Regions from separate parts of the Streptomyces sp. NPDC058663 genome, predicted to be linked through region 3. Evidence: riboswitches for the same ligand, from Rfam matches in the RefSeq annotation. Region 3 holds a riboswitch; each other region holds the start of a gene.
What was found. A riboswitch is a leader RNA that binds a small molecule or an ion and turns the genes downstream of it on or off. The one in region 3 is predicted to bind cyclic di-AMP.
Positions count from the first base shown of each region.

Region 1: another riboswitch for cyclic di-AMP. It lies ahead of ACFWVV_RS00945 (M23 family metallopeptidase); the one in region 3 lies ahead of ACFWVV_RS21005 (peptidoglycan DD-metalloendopeptidase family protein).
Region 2: another riboswitch for cyclic di-AMP. It lies ahead of ACFWVV_RS01345 (transglycosylase family protein); the one in region 3 lies ahead of ACFWVV_RS21005 (peptidoglycan DD-metalloendopeptidase family protein).

Region 1 covers NZ_JBHXRV010000001.1:227,583-238,058, reverse strand. Annotated here, with positions in the region: gene ACFWVV_RS00955 (M16 family metallopeptidase) at 1-145, shown strand, start outside; gene ACFWVV_RS00950 (M16 family metallopeptidase) at 172-1,539, shown strand; cyclic di-AMP (ydaO/yuaA leader) riboswitch at 1,828-1,998, shown strand; gene ACFWVV_RS00945 (M23 family metallopeptidase) at 2,012-2,803, shown strand; gene ACFWVV_RS00940 (GntR family transcriptional regulator) at 2,971-3,630, shown strand; gene ACFWVV_RS00935 (HPr family phosphocarrier protein) at 3,920-4,201, opposite strand; gene ACFWVV_RS00930 (GNAT family N-acetyltransferase) at 4,409-7,474, shown strand; gene ACFWVV_RS00925 (DUF5998 family protein) at 7,538-8,134, shown strand; gene ACFWVV_RS00920 (alkaline phosphatase family protein) at 8,134-9,324, shown strand; gene ACFWVV_RS00915 (thymidine kinase) at 9,368-10,018, shown strand; gene ACFWVV_RS00910 (DUF6177 family protein) at 10,090-10,476, opposite strand, start outside.
Region 2 covers NZ_JBHXRV010000002.1:1,050-9,735, forward strand. Annotated here, with positions in the region: gene ACFWVV_RS01315 (class I SAM-dependent methyltransferase) at 1-318, opposite strand, end outside; gene ACFWVV_RS01320 (NAD(P)/FAD-dependent oxidoreductase) at 642-2,048, opposite strand; gene ACFWVV_RS01325 (exopolyphosphatase) at 2,408-3,328, opposite strand; gene ACFWVV_RS01330 (DUF501 domain-containing protein) at 3,325-3,882, opposite strand; gene ACFWVV_RS01335 (septum formation initiator family protein) at 3,981-4,457, opposite strand; gene eno (phosphopyruvate hydratase) at 4,643-5,938, opposite strand; gene ACFWVV_RS01345 (transglycosylase family protein) at 6,274-6,963, opposite strand; cyclic di-AMP (ydaO/yuaA leader) riboswitch at 6,966-7,122, opposite strand; gene ACFWVV_RS01350 (transglycosylase family protein) at 7,449-8,501, opposite strand.
Region 3 covers NZ_JBHXRV010000027.1:104,854-115,329, reverse strand. Annotated here, with positions in the region: gene ACFWVV_RS21025 (aspartate aminotransferase family protein) at 1-262, shown strand, start outside; gene ACFWVV_RS21020 (helix-turn-helix domain-containing protein) at 342-950, shown strand; gene ACFWVV_RS21015 (DUF6126 family protein) at 952-1,206, shown strand; gene ACFWVV_RS21010 (tyrosine-protein phosphatase) at 1,334-2,158, opposite strand; cyclic di-AMP (ydaO/yuaA leader) riboswitch at 2,502-2,708, shown strand; gene ACFWVV_RS21005 (peptidoglycan DD-metalloendopeptidase family protein) at 2,713-3,747, shown strand; gene ACFWVV_RS21000 (SGNH/GDSL hydrolase family protein) at 3,960-4,751, shown strand; gene ACFWVV_RS20995 (carbohydrate kinase family protein) at 4,759-5,628, opposite strand; gene ACFWVV_RS20990 (SIMPL domain-containing protein) at 5,923-6,681, shown strand; gene ACFWVV_RS20985 (MBL fold metallo-hydrolase) at 6,988-8,193, shown strand; gene ACFWVV_RS20980 (ATP-binding protein) at 8,618-10,476, shown strand, end outside.

The DNA.
Region 1 (10,476 bases), on a different contig from region 3:
CTCCCGCGTGCTGGAGATCACCGCGGAGGAGGTCAGGGCCGTCGCCGAGGCACGCCTGCGCCCCGACAACCGGGCGGTCCTGGTGTACGAACCGCTCGCCGCCGCCGACGTACCGCACGACACGCAGGAAGGGGCGGACAAGTGACGGAGACCGCAGCCGTGACCAGCGAAATGCAGTTCCACCCGCAGCCGCAGGCTGGCCTCGCGACGCCGTGGGCCTTCCCGGCCCCCGAGCGCGGCGCCCTGCCCAACGGTCTGACCGTGCTCCGCAGCCACCGCCCCGGCCAGCAGCTGGTGGCCGTCGAGGTCTTCCTCGCCGCGCCGCTGGAGGCCGAGCCGGAGGGCCTGGACGGGGTGGCCACGATCATGTCGCGCGCCTTCACCGAAGGCACCGACAAGCACACCGCCGAGGAGTTCGCGGCCGAGCTGGAGCGCTGCGGCGCCACCTTCGACGCGTTCGCCGATCACCCGGGCGTGCGCGTGTCCCTGGAGGTGCCGGTCTCCCGGCTGCCCAAGGCGCTCGGCCTGTTCGCCGACGCCCTGCGCGCCCCCGCCTTCTCGGACGGCGAGATCGAGCGGTTGGTGCGCAACCGGCTCGACGAGATCCCGCACGAGGCGGCGAACCCGTCCCGGCGGGCCGCCAAGCAGCTCTCCAAGGAGCTCTTCCCGGCAGCCCTGCGGATGTCGCGCCCCCGTCAGGGCACCGAGAAGACGGTCAAGAACGTCGACTCCGCCGCCGTGCGCGCCTTCTACGAGGCACACGTCCGTCCGGCCACCGCCACCGCGGTCGTCGTCGGCGACCTGACGGGCACCGACCTGGACGCCGTCCTGGCCGACACCCTGGGCCAGTGGACGGGCAACACCGCGGAGCCGCGCCCGATGACGCCCATCACGGCCGACGACACCGCACGGGTCGTCGTCGTGGACCGTCCGGGCGCCGTGCAGACGCAGCTGCTGATCGGCCGCATCGGCGCCGACCGGCACGACCGTCTGTGGCCCGCCCAGGTCCTCGGTACGTACTGCCTGGGCGGCACCCTCACCTCCCGCCTGGACCGTGTCCTGCGCGAGGAGAAGGGCTACACCTACGGCGTACGCGCCTTCGGCCAGGTGCTGCGGTCCGCCGCCGACGGCAGCGGCGCCGCCATGCTGGCCATCAGCGGTTCCGTGGACACCGAGTCGACGGGACCCGCACTGGACGACCTCTGGAAGGTCCTGCGCAAGCTGGCGGCCGAGGGTCTCACCGACGCCGAGCGCGACGTCGCCGTGCAGAACCTGGTGGGCGTCGCCCCGCTCAAGTACGAGACGGCGTCGGCCGTCGCGGGCACGCTGGCCGACCAGGTCGAGCAGCACCTGCCCGACGACTTCCAGGCCCGGTTCTACGCCCAGCTCGCGCAGACCGGCACGGTGGAAGCCACCGCGGCCGTGGTGAACGCCTTCCCGGTGGACAAGCTGGTCACCGTACTGGTGGGCGACGCCTCCCGGATCGCCGAGCCGGTCCGTGCGCTCGGCATCGGCGAGGTCACGGTCGTCACCGGCTGACGGTGTGTACCGGGGCCGCGGCCCCGGGAGACCGCGCCGGGGCACGTGGTGGATGCCGTGCGGGTGACCGATCAAAGGTCATCCGGCACGGCCTCGCAAAGCAGGACAAGGAGGACCCTGGCGGCAGATAAGTCGCCGGGGTCTTCCTGTATGTCCGCTTTGTTGGGGAGGTGGCGTGTCTGCCGTGTGGGCTGCGTTACAAAATCCCGTCTGTGTTTGGAGATTGAAAGAGAGCCCGCTTAGCGTCGGTCCGGCTGCCCGCCAGAGTGCGCCGCAAACCGCGGCACCGGGCAGCCATCGCCGAGTCCCCGTCAGGCGCGAGCCTGGGGAGCCGGGGACCCATATGAAGTCCCTGGGGTGAATCGGACGCCATTGCCCTTCACGGGCCGGTGGGGTCCGTAGGAGACCTTCCTGCTCCGAACCCGTCAGCTAACCCGGTAGGCGAGAAGGAAGGAAAGGAAACAGCCACTTCATGGCGTTCACCCGTGCCGCCGGGAAGCACCGTCGCCCCTCCGTGCTGTCGCGCAGGAGCGCGAACATCGCCGGAGTCGCCGCCCTCACCACGACCGGCGTCATCGGGACGCTGGCCCCGCAGGCCCTCGCCGCCGAGCAGGACCTGGCCGCCGAGGACACCGGCGCCATCCGCACCGTCGTCATGGACTCGGTGCCGCAGACCCTCTCCGAGAAGGTCGAGGCCCAGGCCGCCGCGCAGCTGGAGGCCTTCGAGAAGGCCGAGGCCGAGCGGAAGGCCGCCGAGGCCCGCAAGGCGGAGGCCAAGCGCAAGGCCGAGGCGAAGATCAAGAAGGAGCGGGAGGAGCGCGAGCGCGCCGCCCGTGAGGCCGAGCGCAAGCGCCTCAACACCTTCCAGCTGCCGGTCGCCGGTTCGTACGTCTCCACCGGCTACCAGACCGGCGGTGCCATGTGGTCCTCCGGCAGCCACTCCGGCGTCGACTTCCACGCCTCCTCCGGCAGCTCCGTCGTCGCCGTGGGCGCGGGCACCGTCGTCGAGGCCGGCTGGGGCGGCGCCTACGGCAACAACGTCGTGATCAGGATGAACGACGGCTCGTACACCCAGTACGGCCACCTCTCCTCGATCGGCGTCTCCGTCGGCCAGTCCGTCACCCCCGGCCAGCAGATAGGCCTCTCCGGGTCCACCGGCAACTCCTCGGGACCGCACCTGCACTTCGAGGCCCGCACCTCCCCCGAGTACGGCTCGGACATCGACCCGGTCGCCTACCTGCGCGGCCACGGCGTCAGCGTCTGACCCGCCCGCTCCGCCCGCTCCGCCCGCTCCTCCCGCTGCGCCCCGGCTCCCCGCGAGCCGGGGCGCAGCTGTTTAACCTGCCGGTGATCTCCCGAATTCCTGCCGTAATTCCCCGGTGTTGTCATGGAGCGGACAGCAGATGCCGGTGGGCAGACGGAGGTTCGGGCATGCGCGTTCCCGCGCGTTCGGTGTGTACGGCGATCCGGGACGACATCGTCTCCGGCGTTCTGCCCCGCGGCAGCCGGCTCACCGAGGAGGTGCTGGCCCGCCGGTACGGCGTCTCGCGCGTCCCGGTCCGGGAGGCGCTGCGCACGCTGCAGGCCGAAGGCTTCGTCACCACCCGCAGGCACATGGGCGCCTGCGTCGCCGAGCCGACCGCGCAGGAGGCCGCCGACCTGCTGGAGCTGCGGGTGATGCTGGTGCCGCTGGGGGCGGCGCGTGCGGCCGTCCGGCGTACCGAGCCGCACCTGAGGGTGTTGGGCGGGCTGGTCAGGCTGGGCCGGGAGCGGGCCCGGCGGCCCGAGGGCGAGGACCTCACGGCGCTCGGCAGCTGGTTCCACGAGACGCTCGCCCAGGCCTCCGCCAGCCCCGGGCTCATCACTCTGCTCACCCAGCTGGGGCACAAGATCGCGTGGATGTACGTCGCCGAGAGCCCGGCCAGGCCCGCCGAGACGTGGGCCGAGCGCGGGGCGATCGTGGACGCGGTGGCGCGGCGGGACGCGGACCGGGCCAGGGCGCTGACCGCTCGGCACGTGGAGCAGGCGGTGTCGGCGTACCGCCTGAGGACCGTGCGGGCCGCCGCGGACCTGGCGGGCGGCAGGAGCTGACGCGGGCCTTGCCGGTCCCGGGCTGTAGGTACCGGTCCGGGCTGTAGGTACCGGTCCGGGCTGTAGGTACCGGTCCGGGCTGTACGTACCGGCCCCGGGCTGTACGTACCGGCCCCGGACCGGTTGCGCCCCGGACCGTCCCCGCCTGCCCCTGGCCGTACCCACCGGCCCCGTATACGAGCGCGGTATACGGGGCCGGGCACGCGGAAGCCGCGGCTCCCGGTGCTGGGAACCGCGGCTGCCGCGGAGATTCGCCCGTACGGGCGCGGCCTTCTGGAGGCCGCGGGGGTCAGACGGTCTCGGGGAGTTCGTCCAGGCCCTCGGCGACCAGCTTCGCGAGGCGGTCCAGGGCGGCGTCCGCGTCGGCGGACTCGGACCCCAGCACGATCTCCTCGCCGCCCTGCGCGCCCAGGCCCAGCAGCGCCAGCATCGAAGCGGCGTTGACCGGGTTGCCGCCCGCCTTGGCGATGGTGACGGGGACGCCGGTGGCCGTGACGGCGCGGACGAAGATGGAGGCGGGGCGGGCGTGCAGGCCCTCGGCCCAGCCGACGGTGACGCGGCGCTCAACCATGGTGTAGCCCTTCGTGTTCATGCTTGGTTGTCTAGACCAGTCTCTCATGTGGTGCGGGCTGCTCTGCCCGGCGGAAGCCTCGGCGAAGATCCCGCCGCACGTCCTGCCGGAAGCCCCGGTGCGGAGTACTGCCGACCGCGCCGCTCCACCCGGAACAGGACCAGACTGCCCCGCACTCTCCGGCCCCGCGAGTCGTAGGCTGCCTCCATGGGCATGGCTGCGGACGATGCGGATCAGGCGAAGCAGGACGCGGGCCCCGGGGCCCCGGAGTTCGTGTACCCGGACCACTGGGAAGCAGACGTGGTGCTGCGCGACGGCGGGACCGCGCGCATCAGGCCCATCACCACCGAGGACGCCGAGCGGCTGGTCAGCTTCTACGAGCAGGTCTCCGACGAGTCGAAGTACTACCGCTTCTTCGCGCCCTACCCGCGGCTCTCCGCCAAGGACGTGCGCCGCTTCACGCACCACGACTACATCGACCGGGTCGGCCTCGCGGTCACCGTCGGCGGAGAGTTCATCGCGACCGTCCGTTACGACCGCATCGACGCCGACGGAATGCCCGCCTCCGGGCCCGGCGCCGACCAGGCCGAGGTCGCCTTCCTCGTGCAGGACGCCCACCAGGGGCGCGGTGTGGCCTCGGCCCTCCTCGAACACATCGGGGCGGTGGCCCGCGAACGGGGCATCCGGCGCTTCGTCGCCGAGGTGCTGCCCGCCAACTCCAAGATGATCAAGGTGTTCACGGACGCCGGCTATCAGCAGCAGCGCTCCTTCGAGGACGGGGTGGTGCGCCTCGAATTCGACCTGGAGCCCACCGACCGCTCCCTGGCCGTGCAGCGCGCCCGCGAGCACCGGGCCGAAATGCGCTCCGTGCAGCGGCTGCTGACGCCCGGCTCGGTGGCCGTGGTCGGCGCGGGCCGGGCGAGCGGAGGCGTGGGCCGCACGGTCCTGCGCAACCTGCTCGCCGCCGGATTCACCGGGCGCACGTACGCGGTGAACGCGGCCCTGCCGCCGGACGTGACCGAGCTGGACGGGGCACCTGCGTACCGGTCCGTCGCGGAGATCGGCGAGGCGGTGGACCTGGCCGTCCTCGTCGTACCGGCGGAGAAGGTTCCCGAGGCCGTCACCGACTGCGGCGAGAGCGGGGTGCGCGGGCTGATCGTCCTGGCCGCCGGGTACGCCGAGAGCGGCGGTGAAGGGCGCGAGCGGCAGCGGGAGTTGGTCCGCAGGGCCCGCTCGTACGGGATGCGGATCATCGGCCCGAACGCCTTCGGCATCATCAACACCTCCGATCTCGTACGCCTCAACGCCTCACTTGCGCCGCAACTGCCGACGCGCGGCCGGATCGGGCTCTTCGCGCAGTCCGGAGCGATCGGCATCGCGCTGCTGTCCGGGCTGCACCGGCGCGGCGCGGGCGTCTCGGCCTTCATCTCGGCCGGAAACCGCGCGGACGTGTCCGGGAACGACTTCCTGCAGTACTGCTACGAGGACCCGGACACCGACACCGTCCTCCTCTACCTCGAATCCATCGGCAACCCGCGGAAGTTCACCCGGCTGGCCCGCCGCACCGCCGCGGCGAAGCCGATCGTGGTCGTCAAGGGCGCACGGCACAGCGGGAGCACCCCGCCGGGGCACGCGGTGCCCGCGGCGCGCATCCCCGACGCCACGGTCTCGGCGCTGTTCCGGCAGGCCGGAGTGATCCGTGTCGACACCGTCACCGAACTCGTCGACGCCGGGCTGATGCTGACCGACCAGCCCCTGCCGCGCGGCCCGCGCACCGCGATCCTCGGCAACTCCGAGTCCCTCGGGCTGCTCACGTACGACGCCTGCCTCGCGGAAGGGCTGCGTCCGCTGCCGCCGCGCGATCTGACCACGGCCGCCACGCCCGCCGACTTCAGGGAGGCGCTGGCCGCCGCGCTGGCGGACCCCGGGTGCGACGCGGTGGTGGTCACCGCCATTCCGTGGGTGGGGGACAACGGGACCACCGAGTCGGGGGACGGGGAGGTCCTGGCCGCGGCGCTGCACGAGGCGGCGGCGACGGCGGAGAAGCCGGTGGCGGTGGTGCACGTGGAGATGGGGGAGCTGGCTCAGGCGCTGGCGGTGGCGGCGAGTACGGGGCCGGGGAGGGGTGCGGGAGCGGGAGCGGAAGCGGGGCGGGGTGCGGCGGACCGGGCCGGGGCGGACCGGGCCGGGATGGGCCGGGGTGGAGCGGACCGGGACGAGGCGGGCCGGGGTGGGGCGGTGGTGCAGGGTGCGGCTCCGCCGGGGGGCCGCCCTGTGCCCACCCGTTCCGCCCCTCAGGGCGGCCCGATCGCCCACAGGGCGGCGGCGGGGGAAGGGGTGGCGTCTGCCCACAGGGCGGCGGCAGAGGTACGCGGGGTGGGCGGGGGGTCCGGTGGGGGGCTGCGGCGGATTCCGGCTTATCCGGCTGCCGAGCGGGCCGTGCGGGCGCTCGCCGAGGCGGTCCGCTACGCCCGGTGGCGGCGGGAGGCCGCCGAGCCGGGGAAGGTGCCCGAGTACGACGACATCGACGAGGCAGGGGCGGCCGCGCAGATCGACGCGCTGCTGACCGCCGACGGAGACCCGCGCGGCCTGCCGCTCAAGGCGGACGCCGCCCGCGAGCTGCTCGGGCGGTACGGGATCGCCGTGCGCGACGCACTGCCCGCACCAGGCCCCGACGCGGCCGTGGCCGCAGCCGGCCGGCTCGGCTACCCCGTCGCGCTCAAGACCACGGCCCCGCACCTGCGCCACCGCCCCGACCTGGGCGGCGTACGGCTGGACCTCGCCGACGAGGACGACCTGCGCCGGGCGTACGCCGAGCTGACCGACGCGCTCGGCAAACCCGAGGAGCTGTCGCTCGTCGTCCAGGCAATGGCGCCGCGCGGCGTCGACACGGTCGTACGGGCCAGCATCGACCCGGCGGCCGGGGCGGTGCTGTCGTTCGGTCTTGCCGGAGCCGCGTCCGAGCTGCTCGGGGACGTGGCGCACCGGCTGGTACCGGCCACCGACCGGGACGCCGCCGAGCTGATCAGGTCGATCAGGACCGCCCCGCTGCTGTTCGGCTGGCGCGGCTCGGCCCCGGTGGACACCCGCTCCCTGGAGGAACTGCTGCTCCGGGTCTCGCGGCTGGTCGACGACCACCCCGAGGTGGTCGGCGTCGCCCTGGAACCCGTGGTCGTGGCCCCCGACGGGCTGTCCGTGCTCGGCGCCACCGTCCGCCTCGCGCCGCCCGCCGTACGGGACGACCTCGGGCCCCGCCGGCTGCCGAGCTACTGAGCCGCACGGGCCGTCCGTAGCTCAAGGGACATCAGGGCTCCCGGGCCCCGTAGGATGGAAGGCATGGCTAAGACCGGTACGACGACCCAGGGGCTGCGCGCGGCGATCGAGCGCAGCGGCTACTACCCGGCTCTTGTGGCCGAAGCGGTGGAGGCCGCTGTCGGCTCGGAGCCCGTCTCTTCGTACCTCGTGCATCAGGAGACCACGTTCGACTCGAACGAGGTCCGCCGTCATGTGACCGTCCTGGTCCTCACCGGCACCCGTTTCATCGTCAGCCACACCGACGAGCAGAACGCCGACACCAGCTCCCCGACGCCCTACGCCACCACCTCCACCGAGTCCGTGAAGCTGGGCCGGATCTCCTCGGTGGTGGTCAGCCGGGTGGTCGCCAACCCGGAGAAGTACGTCCCGGGCACGCTGCCGCGCGAGGTCGTCCTCACCATCGGCTGGGGCGCCGTCGCCCGTCTCGACCTGGAGCCCGCCGCCTGCGGCGACCCCAACTGCGACGCCGACCACGGCTACACCGGCAACTCCACCGCCGACGACCTGAGCCTGCGCGTCAGCGAGGCCGGCGACGGCCCCGACACCGTGAAGCAGACCCTGGTCTTCGCCCAGGCGCTGTCCGAGGCGACCGCCGCGACCGGCTCCGCCGCCCGCTGATGGCGCTGCCCGCCGCCTGGCAGGACCCCGTCCCCCTCGCCCTCGACAGCGCACCGGTCCCGGAGTACGGCTCGGGTTCCCTCGCGGACCTGCTGCCCACCCTGGCCGCAGGCATGGAAGTACCCGGCACGCACGCCGCCATCGGCGAGCTGACCCCCGCCGACCGGAATTGCGTGTTCCTGATCGACGGCCTCGGCTGGGAGCAGATCAAGTCCCACCCGGACGAAGCCCCGTACCTGCACTCCCTGCTGGGCACCTCCCGGGGCGGCACGGGCCGGCCCCTCACGGCCGGTTTCCCCTCCACCACGGCGACCTCGCTCGCCTCGGTGGGCACCGGACTCACCCCCGGCGGCCACGGCCTCGCCGGCTACACCGTCCGCAACCCGGACACCAACGCGCTGATGAACCAGCTGCGTTGGCGTCCCTGGTGCGAGCCGCACGTCTGGCAGCCGCACCCCACGGTCTTCCAGCTCGCGGACGCGGCGGGCGTGCACACCGCGCAGGTGTCGTCCCCGGACTTCCAGCACACCCCGCTCACCAAGGTCGCGCTGAGCGGCGGCACCTTCCAGGGCCGGCTCACCGGCGAGGACCGGATGGACCTCGCCGCCCAGCACCTGGCCGCCGGGGACCGCTCGCTCGTCTACACGTACTACAGCGAGGTCGACGGCAACGGCCACCGCTTCGGCGTCGACTCCGATGCCTGGCGCGGTCAGCTGATGTACGTCGACCGCCTCGCACAGCGCCTCGCGGAGCAGCTCCCGCCGCGCAGTGCCCTCTACGTCACCGCGGACCACGGCATGATCGACATCCCCTTCGACGAGGAGTCGCGCATCGACTTCGACGAGGACTGGGAGCTGAGCGCGGGCGTCGCCCTGCTCGGCGGCGAGGGCCGCGCCCGGCACGTGTACGCCGTCCCGGGCGCCTCCTCGGACGTCCTGACGGTCTGGCGCGAGGTGCTCGGCGAACAGTTCTGGGTGGCGAGCCGCGACGAGGCCATCGAGCTGGGCTGGTTCGGCCCGCACGTCGAGGACCGGGTGCGCGGCCGCATCGGCGACGTCGTCGCCGCAGCCCACGCGGACGTGGTGATCACCGCCTCGCGCAACGAGCCGGGCGAGTCCTCGATGACCGGCATGCACGGCTCGATGACGCCCATCGAGCAGCATGTTCCGCTCCTCGAAGTACGCTCGTAACGCCTCCCCCCGACCCTTCCACGCCCGAAAGGCTCAACTCCTCATGTCCGAGCTGGTCTTCTTCTCCGGAACGATGGACTGCGGGAAGTCGACCCTGGCACTCCAGATCGTCCACAACCGCTCCGCGCGAGGACTGCAGGGTCTGATCTTCACCCGTGACGACCGGGCCGGCCAGGGCAAGCTCTCCTCGCGTCTCGGCCTGGTGACGGAAGCCGTCGAGGCTGCCCCTGGCATGGAGCTGTACGGGTACGTGGTTGACCAGCTCTCGCGCGGCAGCAGGGTCGACTACGTGATCGTGGACGAGGCCCAGTTCCTGGCCCCGGACCAGATCGACCAGCTCGCCCGGGTCGTGGACGACCTCGACCTGGACGTGTTCGCCTTCGGCATCACCACCGACTTCCGCACCCGGCTCTTCCCCGGCTCGCAGCGGCTGATCGAGCTGGCGGACCGGCTGGAGACGCTGCAGGTCGAGGCGATGTGCTGGTGCGGGGCGCGGGCCACGCACAACGCCCGTACGGTCGGCGGCGAGATGGTCGTCGAGGGCGAGCAGGTCGTGGTGGGCGACGTGGCCAGGCCCGCGGTGGAGGTCGGGTACGAGGTGCTGTGCCGGCGGCACCACCGCAGGCGGATGACGAGCGCGTCGGCGCAGACGGGGGTGCTGTCGCCGGACGTGCTGCCGGTTGCCTCCCACTGAGGCAGGGGCAGCGGCGGCTGACGTGAGCGGCAGCGCCGGGCCGTTCGCGGGCGTAAGTCGCCGTCCCGGCGTCATTCGCCCTTGAGGTGCTCCGTCAGCCGGGCGAAGTCCTGCCAGCCGGACAGGTCGCCGGGGTCGGCGCCGAAGGGGTAGTACAGGCCGTGGCGGGTCGCCGGTCCCAGCGGGACGGGGGCGGCGGCAAGGGGCGTACGGCGGGCCCGGTCGCCGGGCATCGCGCGGACCTCGTCGGCGCCGAGGGCGAAACCGGCCGGGACGCCCGGCGGCTCGAAGCGGGGGCGTACGGCCAGATCGCGGGGGGCCTTGCGGATCTGGGCCAGCATCGAGACCAGGTGGTGGCGGGTGGCGAGGGCCTCTGCGGCGGCGGGCAGAGCCTCCAGCGGGGGGTGTTCGCCGGTGCCGTAGCCGAAGGTGACCGTCACGTCCTGTTCGACACCCGC
Region 2 (8,686 bases), on a different contig from region 3:
CCGCAGCCGTGGGTCGCGGGCCGGGTGCACGCGCTTGCCCGGTTCGTCCTCGCGCTCCCACAGCAGTTGGCCGATCAGATCCAGGGCCTCGTACAAGTCCCCCTCGATGTCGAGCTCACCGGCCACCCAGGCGCGGGCGAGACCGAGTTCGCCGGGCTTCCACAGCAGGCGCCGCAGCGCCCTGCGGTCGCGCACGGCCAGTACCGGGGCGCCGGGCGGGCCGGCTTCGCTGCCGTCCCAGGCGCGGATGCGGACCGGGAGGGGGGTGGAGAGGAGTTCCTCGGCAAGGGTGGTCAGCCTCTGCGCGGCATCGGCCATGGTGCGCACCTCCGTGTCACTTCGGCGTATCGGCGCCGCCGTCGTCCGCGGGACGTACGACGTCGGCGTACCTCCCGGATAACACCGGTGGACGGCCGCCGCATCCCGGAGTCCGGCAACGGGCGGGCAAAACGCGTGGCGCGCACAGATACCTCTGCGGCGGAACGCGAAAGGGCCGCCCGCACCACGGAGGCGGAACGCCGAAGGGGCCGCCCGCACCACGATGCGCGGGAACGCCGAAGGGGCCGCCCGCACCACGGATGGCGGGCGGCCCCTTCGGGAGGCTGCTGCCCGGACTGCTGTCCGGGTTTGCGGGTGAGGCGTCAGGAAGCCTTGGCCTCGGTCTTCCGCGGTTCGGCGGCTGCCGGGATCTTCACCGCGTCGACCGGCGCGGGGGCCGGCTTGGCCGCCTCGTAGAACTCCTCGCGGGGGCTCTCGATGGCGCCGAGCGAGACGACCTCGCGCTTGAGGAACATCCCCAGCGTCCAGTCGGCCAGCACGCGGATCTTGCGGTTGAACGTCGGCATCGCCATGCCGTGGTAGCCGCGGTGGGCGTACCAGGCGAGACGGCCCTTGAGCTTGATCTTCATCTTGCCCATGACGATCATCGCGACGCCCTTGTGCAGGCCGAGACCCGCCACCGCGCCCTTGTTCGCGTGGCTGTACTCCTTCTGCGGGAAGCCCCGCATGCCGGAGACCACGTTGTCGCCGAGGACCTTGGCCTGGCGCAGCGCGTGCTGGGCGTTCGGCGGGCACCAGGCGTTCGGGTTGCCGTTCTTGCGGCCGACCAGGTCCGGGACCTGGGCGTTGTCGCCGGCGGCCCAGATGTAGTCGCTGCCCTGCACCTGGAGGGTGGCCTGGGTGTCGACGTGGCCGCGCGGGCCGAGCGGCAGACCGAAGCGGGAGAGCGCGGGGTTCGGCTTGACGCCGGCGGTCCACACGATGGTGTGGGAGTCGACCTCGACGCCGTTGTTCAGCTTGACGTGGCCGTCGACGCAGGAGTCCATGCCGGTCTTGAGGTAGACCTCGACGCCGCGGGACTCCAGGTGCTTCCTGCCGTACTCGCCCAGCTTGGGCCCGACCTCGGGGAGGATCTTGTCGGCGACGTCGACGAGCAGGAAGCGCATGTCGTCGCGGCTGACGTTGCTGTACTGCTTGGCCGCGTCGCGGGCCATGTCCTCGACCTCGCCGATGGTCTCGGCACCGGCGAAGCCACCGCCGACGAAGACGAAGGTCAGCGCCTTGCGGCGGACCTCTTCGTCGGTCGTGGAGTCCGCCTTGTCGAGCTGCTCGATGACGTGGTTGCGCAGACCGATGGCCTCTTCGACGCCCTTCATGCCGATGCCCTGCTCGGCGAGGCCCGGGATCGGGAAGGTGCGCGAGACCGCGCCCATGGCGATGACCAGGTAGTCGAAGGGCAGCTCGTAGGCCTCGCCGACGAGCGGCGAGATCGTGGCGACCTTGCGGTCCTGATCGATGGTGGTGACCCGACCGGTGAGCACCTCGGCCTTGGGAAGGACGCGTCGCAGTGGTACGACGACGTGCCTCGGCGAGATGTTGCCGGCGGCGGCTTCGGGCAGGAAGGGCTGGTAGGTCATGTACGAGCGCGGGTCGACGACCGTGACGGTCGCTTCCGCATAACGCATCTTCTTGAGAATGCGTCGTGCCGCGTACAGGCCTACGTACCCACCGCCTACTACGAGGATCCTGGGACGCTCCGTGGTGCTCATGCAATCGAGTATCCACCCCGTCCCGGGGGGTACCTCGTGAGCCCCTTCACAAGGTCTTCCGACCCTTCTGCTACACTCCGCGACCCGCGTGACCGGGGTCATGTTCCGAAGGGGAACCAGCACCCTGCCGGATGCGTTGAAAACCCCTTCCCAGCAGGCCCGATGACCTCCGGCGCCCACTGGACCACTTATCTCTCCCCTACTCCAGGCACGCGCCCGGAACCGTCCGGTATGCACGCCCTGGGACCGCCCGGGTGCACCGCGGGTCACGACGACGTGAAAAAGGGGCCCATCGGGCCCCTTTTCCTTGTGAAGAACTTCACGAAGTTCGTGGCGCGCGGTCTTTCACGCGGCCCGGCTCAGGCCACCGACCATCCGATGCCGTCCAGAATGTCGTGTTCGGAGACCACCACTTCCGAGGCCCCGACCCGCTCCATGAGGGCCAGCAGGATGAGCGCCCCGCTGACGATGACGTCCACCCGGCCCGGGTGCATGGAGGGGATCGCCGCCTTCTCCTCATGGGTGGCGGCGAGCAGCGACTCGGTGATCTCCCGGACCTTCGCGTACGGGATACGGGAGTGGTGGATGGCGGCGCTGTCGTACTCGCCCAGCCCGAGCGCGATGGCGGCGACGGTGGTCACCGACCCGGCCAGCCCGACCAGCGTGCGCCCGCCCCCGGCCAGCGGGACGCTCTGCCCGGCCAGGTCGAGCGCCGCCTCGATGTCGGCGCGGATCGCGGCCACCTCGTACGGCGAGGCAGGCGCGGACGGCTGGTGCCGCTCGGTCAGCCGTACGCAGCCGATGTCGACGGAGCGCGCGGCCTCCACGGACTCACCGCCGGCCACGATCTCCGTCGAGCCGCCGCCGATGTCGACCACGAGGTAGTCGCGGCCGCTGCCCGCCAGCTCCTTGGTGGCACCGGTGAAGGAGAACTCGGCCTCCTGGTCGCCGGAGATCACCTCGGGCTCGACGCCCAGGATGTCCAGCACACCGCTGACGAACTCGTCGCGGTTCTCCGCGTCCCGGGACGCGGAGGTCGCCACGAAGCGGACCTTCTCCGCTCCGAGGGACTTGATGATCTGCGCGTACTCGCGGCAGGCCGCGAAGGTGCGCTCCAGCGCCTCGGGGGCGAGCCGGCCGGTCCTGTCCACGCCCTGGCCGAGCCGGACGACCGTCATCCGCCGGTCCAGGTCGACCAGTTCGCCGGTGGCCGGGTCCGCGTCGGCAACCAGCAGGCGGATGGAGTTCGTACCGCAGTCGATGGCGGCGACCCGGGTCACCGGGCGTCCTCCGGCACGGTCCGGGGCTGCGCGTCCTCGGCGCACGGCGTCACGCACGGCCCCTTGGCCCACCACTCGGGCAGCAGTGCGAGCGCCTCGTCCCCGAACGGGTTCACCCCGGGGCCCGCGACCAGCGAGTGACCGACCAGCACGTGCAGGCACTTCACCCGGTCGGGCATCCCGCCGGCGCTCGGGAAGCCCACCAGCTCCTCGATCTCGTCGCGCCGCTTCAGATAGTCCTCGTGCGCCGCCCGGTAGGTGTCGGCCAGCTCCTGGTCGTCCGCCAGCCGCGCCTGCATCTCCTTCATCAGGCCGGAGCCCTCCAGAGTGCCGATCGCGCCCGTCGCCCGGGGACAGGTCATGTAGTAGAGCGTGGGGAACGGCGTGCCGTCCTCCAGCCGCGGGGCCGTCTCGACCACATCGGGGTTGCCGCAGGGGCAGCGGTGCGCGATCGCGCGCAGCCCGCGCGGCGGGCGGCCCAGCTGGAGCCGGAACGCCTCGATGTCCTGCTCGGTGGGCTCGGTGCGCGGCGTGGTCGGGGGCGGGGTGTTCATGCGTGCCTTCTGTCGTGGGTCTGCAAGGTTCTACGGGGGTTCGGCCGGGCGGGCGGGGCCACTACGGCTCCTGGCGGGCTGCGGTTCCTGGCGGTCGGCTACGGCTCCTGGCGGTCGGCCTCGTCGACGCCGCCCCAGAGGTTCGAGTACCAGGGCTGCTCGGCGGCCTCGTCCTGGCCGGGGCGGCGGGTGGCTCCGCCGGCTTCGGGGTCGTACACGGTGAAACCGGTCTCGCCCGGCTTCACGTAGTGCAGGTGCTCCCGGGAGAGCCGCACGATGTACGCGTCGTCCTGGAGCCTCGCCTTGGCGTCGCGCAGCTGCTCGACCCGGCGCGCGGCCTCGTTCCTGGCCTGCTCCTGGTCGCTGATCTCGGTGCGCTGCGACACGTACTGCCGTATCGGGTACGCCAGGGCCACCACCAGCGTGCACAACACGAGCACCAGCAGCGCCGCCCGGCCGGTGAGCCGCGAGCGGCGGGCCTGGCGGCGGGTCTGGGAGCGGTAGACCCGGGCCGCGGTCTGCTCGCCGAGCAGCCGGAGCCTGGTCGTCGTGGAGAACCGGTCCTTGCCTGCCACTTCCGCCGCCTCCCCGTCACGCGCCTACGTCCCCGGACACGGTACGGGACCGTGGCCGGGGACGTAGGGACGACTGGCGTGCCAGCCGGGGCAACCGGAGCTACCGGAGCGGGGCTACGGAGCTACGGAGCTACGGAGCTACGGAGCTACGGAGCTACCGGGAGCCTCTTCAGCCCTTGCTGTGCCTACTGGTTCGCAGAGCGAAACCGGGGGAACGCCGAGCGGCCGGCGTACACCGCGGCGTCGTCGAGGATCTCCTCGATGCGCAGCAGCTGGTTGTACTTGGCGACGCGGTCCGAGCGGGCCGGGGCGCCGGTCTTGATCTGGCCGCAGTTCACCGCGACCGCGAGGTCGGCGATGGTGACGTCCTCGGTCTCGCCGGAGCGGTGGCTCATCATGCACTTGAAGCCGTTGCGCTGGGCGAGCTCGACGGCGTCCAGCGTCTCGGTCAGCGAGCCGATCTGGTTGACCTTGACGAGCAGGGCGTTGGCCGAGCCCTCTTCGATGCCGCGGGCCAGGCGCTCCGGGTTGGTGACGAAGAGGTCGTCGCCGACGATCTGGACCTTGGAGCCCAGCTTGTCGGTGATGACCTTCCAGCCGGCCCAGTCGTCCTCGTACAGCGGGTCCTCGATGGAGACCAGCGGGTACGCGGAGACGAGCTCCTCGTAGTACTCGGTCATCTCGGCTGCCGAGCGGGACTGGCCCTCGAACTCGTACTTGCCGTCCTTGTAGAACTCGGACGCGGCGACGTCGAGCGCGAGCGCGATCTGCTCGCCGGGGACGTAACCGGCCTGCGTGATGGCCTCGATGATGAGGTCGAGCGCGGCGCGGTTGGACTCCAGGTTCGGGGCGAAGCCGCCCTCGTCGCCCAGGCCGGTGGACAGGCCCTTGGTCTTCAGCACCTTCTTGAGGGTGTGGTAGACCTCGGCGCCCCAGCGAAGGGCCTCGGAGAAGGACTCCGCGCCGATCGGAGCGATCATGAACTCCTGAATGTCGACGTTGGAGTCGGCGTGCGACCCACCGTTGAGGATGTTCATCATCGGGACGGGCAGCAGGTGCGCGTTGGGACCGCCGAGGTAGCGGAACAGCGGCAGGTCGCTGGCCTCGGAGGCGGCGTGCGCGACGGCGAGGGAGACGCCCAGGATGGCGTTGGCGCCGAGCGAGCCCTTGTTCTCGGTGGCGTCGAGGTCGAACATCGCCTGGTCGATCAGGCGCTGCTCGGTCGCGTCGTAGCCGACGAGCTCCGGGCCGATCTGCTCGATGACGGCGAGGACGGCCTTCTCGACACCCTTGCCCATGTAGCGGTTGGGGTCTCCGTCACGAAGCTCGACGGCTTCGAAGGCACCGGTGGAGGCGCCGGACGGAACAGCAGCACGACCCGTGCTGCCGTCGTCGAGGCCGACCTCGACCTCGACCGTGGGGTTGCCTCGGGAGTCCAGGATTTCCCGGGCTACGACGACGTCGATGGACGGCACGAGCATCTCCTTATGGGATGTGACGCTTAAAGAGGCGCCCCGGGGGGCGCGCAGTGCAGGGTCGCTTTCGGCCTTGCGACAAGAGCCTAACCGGAGCAGGACGATCGGCCAGCCGATCGACCGTCCCGTGGGACGAAAAGATGCCCGAATGCCCGTAATACAGGACGAAGAGCCTAGCGGCTCTCACCGTGGGTGACCACTGCGTTCATCTTGTGTATGAAAGGGGCTCGGCTGCGGCCCGCATGAAAAAGACCCCGGCCCGGCGCGTACTGGGGGGAAGTCGCGCCAGGCCGGGGTCCCGGCATGGGGGTGGCGGGGGTGGACCACCGCCCCCACGGGGGTCAGCGCAGGTGGAGCTGCTGACCGGGGAAGATGAGGTCGGCGTCGGAGACGACTTCCTCATTCAGGTCGAGAATGTGCTGCCAGCCGCCCTTGACCTTGTGCGCCTCGGCGATCTTGGCGAGGGTGTCGCCGGACTTCACCTTGTACTCGCCGTCACCCTTCTTCACCGGGACGGCCTTCTTCGGCGCGGCCGGAGCCTGGGCCTTCGGCGCCTGGCGGGTCTCGCTGCGGGAAGCGGCGGGAGCCTCGGAGCGCTCCTGCTTCTGCTTCTTGGGGGCGGACTGCGAACCGGTGCTGACGCCCGGGTCGACACCGTCGTTGCTCAGACCGCCGGCACCGGCGCAGGCCCAGGCACCCGGGCCCTGCATGTCGAGCAGCCGCTCGGCGGTGGCGATCTGCTGGCCCTTGGAGGCCTGGTCGGCGCGCGCGGCGTACTGGGTACCGCCCGCGGCGGCCCAGGAGGACTGCGAGAACTGCAGACCGCCGTAGTAGCCGTTGCCCGTGTTGATGGACCAGTTGCCGCCGGACTCGCACTGGGCGACGGCGTCCCAGGTGTCGACGGAGGCGGCGGAGGCCGAGGTGGCCCCCATCAGCGGGGCGGCGACCGCGACACCGGCGACGCCGGCGTAAGCGGCGACACGGGTGGCCTTGGACGGACGGCGGTGCTTGCCCTTGCTGAAAAGCGACATGGATATCTCCTCACCGACGCCTTCGAGGTGAGCTGTCGGGTTCGGGCTGTGAGTCTGCCCGGCCGCTTTCCCGGCCCGCTGCCCTGAGGCTGCGTTCCGTTCGGCGTCTTCACCCCAAGCCGTTCCCCGACGTCTCTCAACGTCCGGGCCCGGCACTTACCTTGGGTCCCCCGCTCCTGCCTACGGCGCTTGCGCGACGAATGCTCCCGGGGCCCGCCGGCAGGATTCGGCGTGACGGGCTCCGGTGCTCACCGGTGGCGAGCGAGGACGACCGTAAACACAGGAGCCCCCGATGTTCAAAGAGGCACATCGGGGACATCTCACCCCTCCTTGCCCTCCCTCAACCCTTGTTTACGCAGGTCAGAAGGGGCACGGCAGGAGCTCCCTGGTGGGACACGCCAGTTGGTGTGAAGAGACTCATGTCTCACTCGCACAGAACCGGACATTCACCCTCGAACTACCCGTGTTTTGTGGAGGCTTCCGGGTTATTCGTCGCCCAGTTCGAGGTGCTGGCCAGGGCGGATGAGGTCCGGGTCGTCGCCGAGCGCGGTCTTGTTGGCCTCGTAGAGCGCGGGCCACCCGCCGGGCAGCTTCGCGGCGTCGGCGATGTGCGAGAGGTTGTCTCCGGGACGCACGGTGTACGTGTCGTCCGCGGCGGGCACGGCAGGGGACTTGCCGCCCCCGCGCGAGGCGTGCCGGCTGGAGTCCCGTTCGTCCGTCGCGGGCGGCAGGGCGGACCCGGCGGACGGGTCGGCGGACCGGCCCGCACCGGGCTCCACCGAAACGTCGGCGCCCGGAAGGGAGTTCTCCGGGGCGGGCGTACCGCGGTGCTTGCCGCCGCCCTCGGAGCCGGCGGAGCCGGGGGTCTGCGCACCGGGGGAGCTCTGCCCGGCGTCCGGCAGGGCGGACGTGTCGTCACCGGGAGCCGTACCCGTGTCCGCACCCGGGACGGTGCCCGGGCCCGTACTCGGCTCCACGCTGCTGTCCGGGGACGGCTGGACGGGGCCGGCCGTGGCGCCCGAGGCGGAAGGCTCGGCGGAGCCGGCCGGCGTGCTCGGCTCCTGTCCGGCCGCCGGCAGGTCCCGGTCCGTCACCGAGCCGGGCGTGTCGGGCCGCACGGAGCCGGCCGGCGGAGTGGCCGGCGTGCTGGAACCCGTATCGGGGTCGGCGGCGTCCACACCGCCGGAAGCCGCACCTCCACCGGAAGCGGAACCGGAACCGTCCGCGCCGCCCGGGGCGAGCCCGGAGATGACTGCGCAGCTGGGCCACGCCTTCGGCCCCTCGGCCGCGAGCATCTTGTCGGCCACCTTGATCTGCTGGGCACGGCTGGCCAGGTCGGGGCGCGGCGCATACGCGGCACCGCCGTACCGGTCCCACTTCTCCTGCGAGAACTGGAGCCCGCCGTAGTACCCGTTGCCCAGGTCGGCACTCCACATGCCGCCGCTCTCGCATTCGGCGACCCGGTCCCAGGTCCCCGCTTCGGCTGCTCCGGCGCTGGTCGCCCCGAGGAGCGGAATCGCGAGCGCGGACCCGGTCACCCCGGCCGCGACGATAAGAGCGGGAGCCTGACGCGGACGACGGTGCCGACCGTTCCCGGAACGCATGTGGTTGCCTTTCAGCTGACGACAACTCGGCTTCCTGCCATCACTGCCGAGTCGCCCGTGAACGTAGCCGTACTCGAACACCAGTCACAAGTTGATGCAGTGGAGATCACGCGAAGGTC
Region 3 (10,476 bases):
GACCGTGCTCCAGGCCGCGCGCAAGGGGCTCTTCGCACAGATGGTGGTGGTACCGCTGCTGCAGAAGCACCGAATCCTGACCCAGGTCTCCGGCGACCACCTCGAAGTGATCAAGCTGATCCCACCGCTGACGGTGGGGGAGAAGGAGGTCGACCGCTTCGTGGCGGCCTTCACCGCGGTGATGGACGACGCGCACAGCGGCGGGGGACTGATGTGGGACTTCAGCAGGACCCTGGTCAAGCAGGCGGTGCTCCACCGGTAGCAGGGGACGCACTCCTTGGGTTTTTGCCTCTGGGGCAAGTCAGTTGCCTCAGAGGCAACCCCTCTGGCCCAATGGACGTATGACGCCACGCCTCGAAGAGGCCGCCGAGGGCTCGGGGGAGCTGCCATCGGTCGCCCCCCACCTGCGGGAACTCCGCCGCCGCAGCGGTTTCACGCTGGAGGCCGCCGCCCGCCGCGCAGGGCTCTCGCCCGCCCATCTCTCGCGGCTGGAGACCGGACAGCGGCAGCCCTCGCTGCCGATGCTGCTGGCGCTGGCCCGTATCTACGGTACGACCGTCTCCGAGGTGCTCGGCGAGAGCACCGGCGAGCGGGACGCCGTCCTGCGGGCCGGGGAGATGAGCGCGCGCGAGGCGGACGGCTGGACCTACCGGCAGGCGGGCGGCTCAGGCCGGGCCATGCAGGCCCTGCGCGTCCATGTGCCGCACGCCGCGCAGCAGGACCTCGTCCGGGTCCATCCCGGTGAGGAGTGGCTGTACGTCCTGGAAGGGCGGCTGCGGCTGGTCCTGGGGGAGAGTGTCCATCTGCTGGACGCGGGCGACAGCGCCCACTTCGACTCGCTCACCCCGCACCGGATCACCGCGGTGAACCCGGGCGGGGCCGAGCTGCTTTTCGTCCACACGCTGATGCAGAGCACCGCTGCCGGTCTCTGCCTGCCCCAGGAGTCATGAGATGGCGGAGCTCACCGAAGCGCAGACTGCCGCGATGGCCGCGATCGCCAGGGCGGCCGACGACATGGCCTCCTCCGGCGGGTCCGACAGCAGGAAGGCCGACTGGAACGACGGAGCAGGCCGCTCCCCGGTTCTCGGCTTCGTGGAGGACCGGGCGCCGCGCGGCCTCGTCCTGAGGGTGTTCCTGTACGTCGCCGTCGGCCACGTCTTCGCGGCCTTCATCTACCTGCTCTTCACGCTCGGCGGCAAAGGCTGACCGGGCCGGGCCGATCGGGCCGGGGGCCGGGCGGGCCGGGGCTGCCCGGGACCACGCCCGGCCGGCCCCGGGGCGGGACCGCGACCGCACCCAGGGCGTTAGTGGGACCGCGACCGCACCCAGGGCGTTATACGGTCAGCCGCTCGCGCAGTGCCTCGCGCGTGGCGGCGCTGAGCCCCAGGCCCTGGGTCAGGTACGTCTCCGTGTCGCCCCAGGTCTCCTCGATGGAGGCGAAGGCGGCGTCGAGATAGCTGGCGCGGGCGTCGAAGAGCGGGCCCAGCAGCGCCATCACCTCGTCGTTCATCGCCTCCGGGGAGCTGCTGCTGCGGTGCACCCTGTAGCGGCGGTGCGGGTCGTTCGACTTCAGGTAGTCGGCGGTGATCGCCTCGCGCTCGACGCCCACCGCGAGCAGCGTCACCGCGACCGACAGGCCCGCCCGGTCCTTGCCCGCGGCGCAGTGCATCAGCGCGGGGACACTGTCCTCGGCGAGCGCGTGCAGCACCCGGCTGTGCTCGGCGGTGCGCTCCTTGATCATCCGGTGGTAGGACTCGGTCATCCGGTCCGCGGCCCTGCCGTCGCCGAGGATGCCCCGGAGCTGTTCTATGTTCCCGTCGCGCACCATCCGCCAGAACTCGGCTCCGTCCGCCGGGTCGCTGAGCGGGATGTTCAGGTTCCGCACGCCGGTGAGCTCGACGTCCGGGCCCTCCATCTTCTGGTCCGCGGCATTGCGGAAGTCGAAGATCGTGTGCAGACCGAGGGAGTGCAGGAACTCGGTGTCGGTCCCGGTGGCGTGCGCCAGGTGGCCACTGCGGAACAGCCTCCCGTACCGCGTCCGCCGCCCGTCCGCGGTGGGCAGACCGCCCACGTCACGGAAGTTCCGCACCCCCGCGAGCACGGGCTCCGCATCGGTGGACGTCGAAGGGGCGGGGACCTGCGGCACCTGCTGCGTCACGAGTGCTCCTCTGGGGTCGTTCGCCGGCCGGCGGTGGCCGGGCGGGGGGCGCGTTTTCGACGATACGACATGGGTCAGACACAGCCGCCCCGGTGACCGACTTGGTGCGTTTGTCGCCTCTACGGCCGTTTGCGGGGGCGATACGGAGAGCCGAGTGAGCAGAATCATAGGCACGGCGGGGCCTCCTGGTGCCGAGGCGTCAGAAGGCAGGCCAGGTACGGAAATCGGGCCGCGGGACGCCGGTGCCCCGGGCGGAAAATCGTGAAGAAGAGGTGCGCACGGCAAGGAGAAGAAGGGAACGGCTTGTTCCGGCGGACCGCACTCGCTTACGGTCACCGTCAATCCGGGTGGACCGCCGAATCCTGCCACCTCCCGGAATCCGCACCCATATTTCTTCGTGTGGCAGGAGCGGGGGACCCAGGTAGTACGCCGGCACCGGAAGACGCGAGTCGACCGGTACGGCTAGGGGTGAAGCCGCGCTCGACAGAGCGCGACCGGGCATCTCCAGCCCGAACCCGACAGCTCACCTCGCAGGCGCCGGAGAGGAAATCGTCATGCCTGCAAAGGGTAAGCACCGCCGCCCGAAGTCCAGTTCCACGCTCACCCGCGGTTTCGTCGCCGCCGGTACGGGTGGTGCCGCACTGGCCCTGCCGCTGATCGGCGCCACCGGGGCGCAGGCCGCGCAGCCCGCCTCGGCCCCGGCCGTCGCACCGGGTCACGCGGGCCCGTCGGAGGCCCAGCAGGCCCCGAAGATCCAGCTTCCCCAGCAGCGGACCGCCGAGCGCGCCGCGGCCCCCACGACGGACACCGCCCGCGCGGCCACCCGTACGTACTCCGTGGTCTCGGGCGACCACCTGTCGAAGATCGCCGCCGCCGAGCAGGTCCGCGGCGGCTGGCAGAAGCTCTACGAGGACAACCGGTCGGTCGTCGGCGGCGACCCCTCGCTCATCCACCCCGGCATGAAGCTCTCCATAGGCGCCAAGGCCTCCGGCGCCAAGGCGGCCCCTGCCGCGAAGCCCCAGGCCGCACCCGCCGAGCGCAAGGCCTCCGAGCGCAAGGCCGAGCGCACCGAGGTCCGCACGGAAAAGCGGGCCGAGAAGCGCGAGCAGCGTACGGAGAAGCGCGAGCAGCGCACCGAGCGGCGCAGCGAGTCCCGCGCGCAGTCGGCGAGCTCCGGCTCCAGCTCCGGCTTCACCGCCCCCGTGCCCTCCGGCGTCTCCACCCCCTACCGCGCCTCCGGTGGCAGCTGGTCCAGCGGCTACCACACCGGCGTCGACTTCCGCGCCTCCTCGGGCACGTCGGTCAAGGCCGTCGGTCCGGGCACCGTCGTCTCCGCCGGCTGGTCCGGTTCGTACGGAAACGAGGTCGTCATCCGGCACAACGACGGCCACTACTCGCAGTACGCCCACCTCTCCGCCCTGAACGTCCGCTCCGGCCAGAGCGTCTCCGGCGGCCAGCAGATCGGCTACTCCGGATCCACCGGAAACTCCACAGGGCCGCACCTGCACTTCGAGATCCGCACCGGCCCCGGCTACGGCTCGGACGTCGACCCGCTGAACTACCTGCGACGGAACGGCGTCTCGATCTGACGCGGACAGAGGCCCGCCCGGCCTGAGGACGGGCCCGCGCCACGCTTCTTCCGCCCGCCCCCGTACCGGCACCGGTACGGGGGCGGGCCGCGTCCGCAGCCCGCCCCCGTATTCCGGGCTTGGACGAATCTTGACCGGTGGCATATCTCACCCTCCGTCACCCCCTCCCTACGGTGGCGTAGGTCACTTGCGGAAGTGGAGGATGTGTCGACGTGGCAGACGATTCGATTTCATTCAGCGCAGGCACCATCGGGTCGTACGCGGCGATCGGGGACAGCTTCACCGAAGGGGTCGGCGACCCCGGGCCCGACGGCGCGTACCTCGGCTGGGCCGACCGACTGGCCGTCCTCCTGGACGACCGGGTACCCGAGCACACCTTCCGGTACGCAAATCTCGCCGTACGGGGCAAACTTCTCGACCAGATCGTCGCCGACCAGGTCCCCAGGGCCCGGCAGCTCGCCCCCGACCTGGTCAGCTTCTGTGCGGGCGGCAACGACATCATCCGTCCTGGCAGCGACCCCGACGACGTGGCCGAGCGGTTCGAGAGGGCCGTCGCCGACCTGACCTCCGCCGTCGGCACGGTCATGGTGACCACCGGCTTCGACACCCGGGGCGTCCCGGTGCTGCGCCATCTGCGCGGCAAGGTCGCCACCTACTCGGCGCACGTGCGGGCCATCGCCGACAGGTACGACTGCCCCGTCCTGGACCTGTGGTCGCTCAGGTCCGTGCAGGACCGGCGCGCCTGGGACGGCGACCGGCTTCACCTCTCGCCCGAGGGCCACACCCGGGTCGCCCTGCGGGCCGCCCAGGTCCTCGGCCTGGAGATCCCCGCCGACCCGGACGAGCCCTGGCCGCTGCTGCCCCCGCGCGGCACCCTGGAGGCGCGCCGCGACAACATCCAGTGGGCACGCGAACACCTCGTGCCGTGGATCGGCAGGCGGCTGCGCGGCGAGAGCTCGGGCGACCACGTGGCGGCCAAGCGGCCCGACCTGCTGCCTCTCTGAGGAACCGTCAGCCGGACAGCTCCGCGGCGCCGATGAGGGACGTGTTCCCGTCGACGGTGCAGGCGTAGGCCCCGGCCCGCGCGCCGAGCGCGGCACACTCCTCCAGACTCCGGCCGGCGAGCCGCCCGTACAGGAAGCCGGAGACATAGGCGTCGCCCGCACCGTTGGAGTCCACCACCGGGGCGGGCGGGACCGTCGCCGGGACATGGCGCGGCGTGCTGCCCGTGTCAGGGGTCAGCAGATACGAGCCGCCCGCCCCCGCCGTCGCCACCACGGCCCCGGCCCTGCCCTCGCGCAGAATCTCCCGCATCACCTCGCCGATCCGGGTCCCGGCGCCCGCCGCGCTCAGGAACACCAGGTCGGCCCGGAGCGCGAACGCCCGGTGGTGCTCGGCGACGCCGTCCCAGTCGTGCAGGTCCGTGGAGAACGGAACGCCGGACTCCACGAAGTCGTCCAGCAGATGCCGGGCGAAGCCCATGATCGACACATGGGCGTGCCGGGCACGGCGCAGGTGCGGCAGGAAGAAGTCGCGCGGCATCCGCAGGTCCCCGGGGTCACGGGCGTCGTAGAACGACATCCGGCGGCCCGCCGGATCCACCAGGTTGACGGCCCGCCGGGTGCCCGCCGCCGACACCAGGGCCTCGAAGTCGACATCGCCCTTGGCCATCCGCTCCCGTACCTGGCCACCGGTCCAGTCGTCACCGATGACGTCCAGGAACTTCACGTCCAGCCCCAGCGCCCGGCAGCCCAGCGCCACGTTGCCGCCCGTGTGGCCCGGCCACTCGCGGACGGGTGCCACCCCGACGGAGTCCGCGAGCGGCACCGGCAGCGCGTCGACCCGCACCACCGTGTCCACCCCGCTGCCGCCCACCACCAGGACGTCGTAACCGCCGCCGTCCCGCTGCCCGTTCTCCCCGGTCCGCCCCTGCTGTGCCACCGTGCTCCCCTTTCCCGTGCCCCGGCCCCCGACGGGCCCCAGTATGCGTGCCGGGCGGGCGCCCGGTCCGCCCCTCGGGGGTTGGTCCGCGAACTGAATACCGGCAGGTGAATTCCGCCCGGTGACGGGAGTGGCGCGGCCCGCCGGCCTGCGGGCACTGCTGGGATGTTCCCGCTCCGCCCACAGCCCGCCCGGCCGCCCCCCTCGGGCCTCCGGTCTTCGAAAGGACCCCCCGTGTCCGTACCTCCGCCCGTACTCTCCCGGGCGCTCGCCGCGGCCGCCCTCGCCGGTGGTCTGCTGGTGACGGCGGCCCCTCCGGCCTCCGCGCTGCCCGGCGTGGCACCCGGCGCCGTCGTTCAGGCCGCCCGGCCGGTCCCCTCCACCATCACCGTCACCGGTACCGGCGCGGCCTCCGCCGCACCGGACCTGGCGGTCGTCGGCATGGGAGCCGAGGCCACCGCCCCCACCACGAAGGCCGCGCTCGCCGCACAGACGAAGGCGGCCGGGGCGATGCTCGACGCCGTCCGCGCGCAGGGCGTCGCAGACCGCGACATCCGGACCGAAAGCCTCTCGCTCAGCCCCGTCCACGAGTACCGGGACAACGTCACCAAGCTGGTCGGCTACCAGGCCGCGCAGAACTTCTCGGTCAAGGTGCGCGACCTGGACCGCACCGGGGCCGTCGTCCAGGCGGCCACGGACGCGGCCGGCGACGCCGGGCGCATCCACTCCATCGCCTTCGACGTGGCCGACCCCACCCCGCTGCGCGCCGAGGCCCGCAGGGCGGCCCACCTCGACGCCCGCGCCAAGGCCGAACAGCACGCCGCCCTCAGTGGCCGCACGCTGGGCCGGCTCGTCTCGGTCACCGAAGCGGACAGCGGGCGCCCCAGCCCCTTGCCGATGCCTCCCGGGGCGGCAGCAGACAAGCCCCTGCCTGTCGCTCCCGGAGAGGTCAGGGAGGAGATCACGCTGACCGCGGTCTACGAACTGGACTGACCGGCACCGGCACGGCACGGCACGGCACGGACCGGACCGGACCGACCGGGCGGCACGGCCTGGACGGACAGGTGGGCAGGACGGAAATGCGCCGCCCAGACGCACGTGAAAGTGCGCGTACGGGCATACGCAAGGGCCCCGGCGCGTTGTCGTGGTGCGTCACCCCGATGCGCCGCGGACGGCCGGGGCTCCCTGCCGTCCGTCCCCGCGACGACGGCAGCTGTGCTGCTGCCGGTCATGGGCCCGTGTCCGCGGCGTAGCACAGGGTGCACATAATGGAATGAAGCCGAACCCCATGGAGGTGCCGTGACCAGTGCGGATTCCCCGCTGAAGCCGTTGCGGACAAGACTGCGCGAGCTTCGGACCGCCGCGTTCGGAGCCGACCCCGCGGGTGAGCGGATGGAGCGCATCCGCCGCTCACCGAACTTCGCCGACGGCGTCTTCCAGAACCCCGAGGGCACCCGGAGCAGGCCCAGCTCCAGTTCTACCCGCGAACTCCTGGCGACGTACTTCCGCAAGGAGGAGCGCGTCCTGCGCGCCCCCGCCGGCACCGTCCCGGTGCATGCCACCACGCTCGCCGACACCGCGAGGCCACCCGCCTCGGGCCTCCGCATCACCTGGATGGGCCATTCCTCGGTGCTCGCCGAGATCGACGGCAGCCGGGTGCTCTTCGACCCGGTCTGGGGCGAGCGCTGCTCCCCGTTCGACTTCGCAGGACCCAAGCGCCTGCACCCGGTGCCCGTGCCGCTCGCCTCGCTCGGCGAGGTGGACGTCGTCGTCATCTCGCACGACCACTACGACCACCTCGACCTGCCCACCATCAAGGCCCTGGCCCGGACGGGCACGCTCTTCGCCGTGCCCCTGGGCGTCGGCGCGCACCTGGAGCACTGGGGCGTCCCGCTGGACCGCATCCGCGAGCTCGACTGGAACGAGTCGACCGAGGTCGCCGGGCTCACCCTCACCGCGACCCCCGCCCGGCACTTCTGCGGGCGCGGCCTGCGCAACCAGCAGCACACCCTCTGGGCCTCCTGGGCCGTCGCGGGGCCCGAGCACCGCATCTACCACAGCGGCGACACGGGCTACTTCGAAGGGTTCCGGGACATCGGCGCCGCACACGGCCCGTTCGACGCCACGATGATCCAGATCGGCGCGTACAGCCCGCACTGGCCCGACATCCACATGACGCCCGAGGAAGGCCTGCGCGCCCACCTCGACCTCCAGGGCGGCAGCCCGCACGGCGTCCTGCTCCCCATCCACTGGGGCACCTTCAACCTCGCCCCGCACCCGTGGGCGGAGCCCGCCGAGTGGACGCGGGACGCGGCGCGGGACGCGGGGCAGGAAGTGGCGTTCCCCTGCCCGGGCCAGCCCTTCGAGCCCTCCGGGAAGCTGCCCCTGAGGCCCTGGTGGCGCAGCGTGTCGGCGCCGGTGAAACGTTACTGGCGCGGGGCCACGACGCCGGCGGACGTACTGCACGGGGCCCAGGTCCGGCTCGACCTCGCGCGGGAGCACTGAGCGGCCCCGGGCCGCGGTCCCGGGCACGGCCCCGCGGCCGTGCCCGGGACCGCGCACCGGACGAACTCCCGACATGAGCCCTTCGCACTCATGTGTGGCGGACGCTGCTGTTTCCGGGCGGGGCCCCGGCAAGTGAAAGAGTTCCATCAGTTTCGGTCGTTCCCGGTCTCCCGGGGGCGGCCGGTTTTCGTACCCCCGTACGACGCCTCATACCAGAGCGGGACCCCGCACGGGGAACTTTGGCAACTGCTCCTCACTCATGGAATGTTGCCGACTACTGTGAGTGCCCGGTGATCAACGGGGGCCCGCATCACCCGAGTTGAGCCCAGCCCTGATCCGGGCCGGAAACGGTGCGGAACAGGGTCCTTCGACCACAGGGCTCAGCCCCGCCGAATCCCTGGGGCCCCACGTACCGAGGACGCTGATGTCTCAACTTCGCGCACCCTCCGCGCGAGCAGACCGCCGCGAAGGCGGGCGGCACGGCCGGCCGGGGGCGCGCCCCCCGGTGCTGCCCGCTCCCGAGGCGCACGTACGTCCGCAGATGCTCCGCGCAGCCGTGCTTCCCGCGGTGGTGGTCGCCCTGAGCGGGGCCGGAGCGGTGCTCCACACCATGCGTTCGGCCGGCCTGCGGCCCACCCAGGGCCTGTGGGCGGGGCTCGCCGTGGCCGCCGTACTCGCCGCGCTAGCGGTCGGCACCGCGGCGCTCGCCGCCCACCGCACCGCCAGAACCGTGTTCGTACGGTGCAACGAACTGCGCCGCTCCAGCGCGCGCAGCCAGGACGAGCTGCGGGCCGTCGTGGACCGGCTGCGTCGCGGCGACAGCCCCGAGATACGGCGCACCGCACCCTCCGGGCTCACCCGTGAGGGTGACGAATTCGACCTTCTGGAACAGGAGTTGGGTCGGGCTCACGACGCGGCCGTGACCGCCGTCGTGCAGGCCTCCCAGTTCTCCAGCAGCGCGGGCACGGACCAGAAGGTCGAAGTGTTCGTCAACCTGGCCAGACGTCTCCAGTCGCTGGTGCACCGCGAGATCCAGCTGCTCGACGAGCTCGAGAACGAGGTCGAGGACCCCGACCTGCTCAAGGGCCTCTTCCAGGTCGACCACCTCGCCACCCGCATCCGCCGGCACGCCGAGAACCTCGCCGTGCTCGGCGGCGCGATCTCCCGGCGGCAGTGGAGCAATCCGGTCTCCATGAGCGAGGTCATGCGCTCCTCGATCGCCGAGGTCGAGCAGTACTCCCGGGTCAAACTCGTGCCACCGATCGACGGCACGCTGCGCGGCCACGCGGTCGCCGACATCATCCACCTGCTCGCCGAACTCGTCGAGAACGCGACGGTCTTCAGCGCCCCGCACACCACGGTGCTGCTGCGCGCCCAGTTCGTCACCGCGGGCCTGGCCATCGAGGTCGAGGACCGGGGCCTGGGCATGCCTGTCACCGAGCAGAACAAGATGAACGCACTGCTCGCGGACCCCGACCAGGTGAACGTCCAGCACCTGCTGCAGGACGGCCGGATCGGACTCTTCGTGGTGTCGGCCCTGGCCCGCAGACACGGCATCGCGGTCCGCCTCCAGAACAACATCTACGGCGGCGTCCAGGCCGTTCTCGTCCTCCCCGAGGGCCTGCTGGGCGACGACCACGACACCGCGGGCGCCGCCGTGCCGCGCCGGACGGGCGGCGCGGTGCACGGGGGAGTGCCCGCACAGCAGCAGGGCGGCCCGCCACCGATATCCGCGGCCGCACCCGGCCCGCGCCGGCCCGACGCGCCGGCACACACGCCCCCCGCGGAGCCGGCCGCGCACCCCGGCCAGGACCGGCCGCGGACCGCGCCTCCGGCGACCGGCACCACCCCGCTCCCGGTCCGCGGCGCACACGCCGCCCGCCCCACCCCGGCCGCCGCCGTCCCCGGCGTCACCCACGGGCCCACCACGCCCCCGCAGCGCGTGGTTCCCGCCGAACCCGTGCACAGCGCCGCACGGCCCGCCGTGGAGGGTTCCGTACGCGGGCGGGTCAGCAAGCCCCGCCTCCCCAAGCGGCGCAGCCAGGAAAACCTCGTACCCCAGCTGAAGGACGTCCCCGCCCCGCGCAAGGACGACGAACAGCCCGCCCTGCACGACCCCGGGCTGATGGCCGCCTTCCAGCGCGGCATCGGCCTCGCCGAAGCGGCGGACGTACGGACCGAGGAGTCCGCGCCGGGAACCGGCGGCCCGCAGCACCGTCCCGGCCCGGCCCGGCGGGACGGCCACGGCGGGCCGGGAACACCCGCGGAGCACACCGCCGCCGC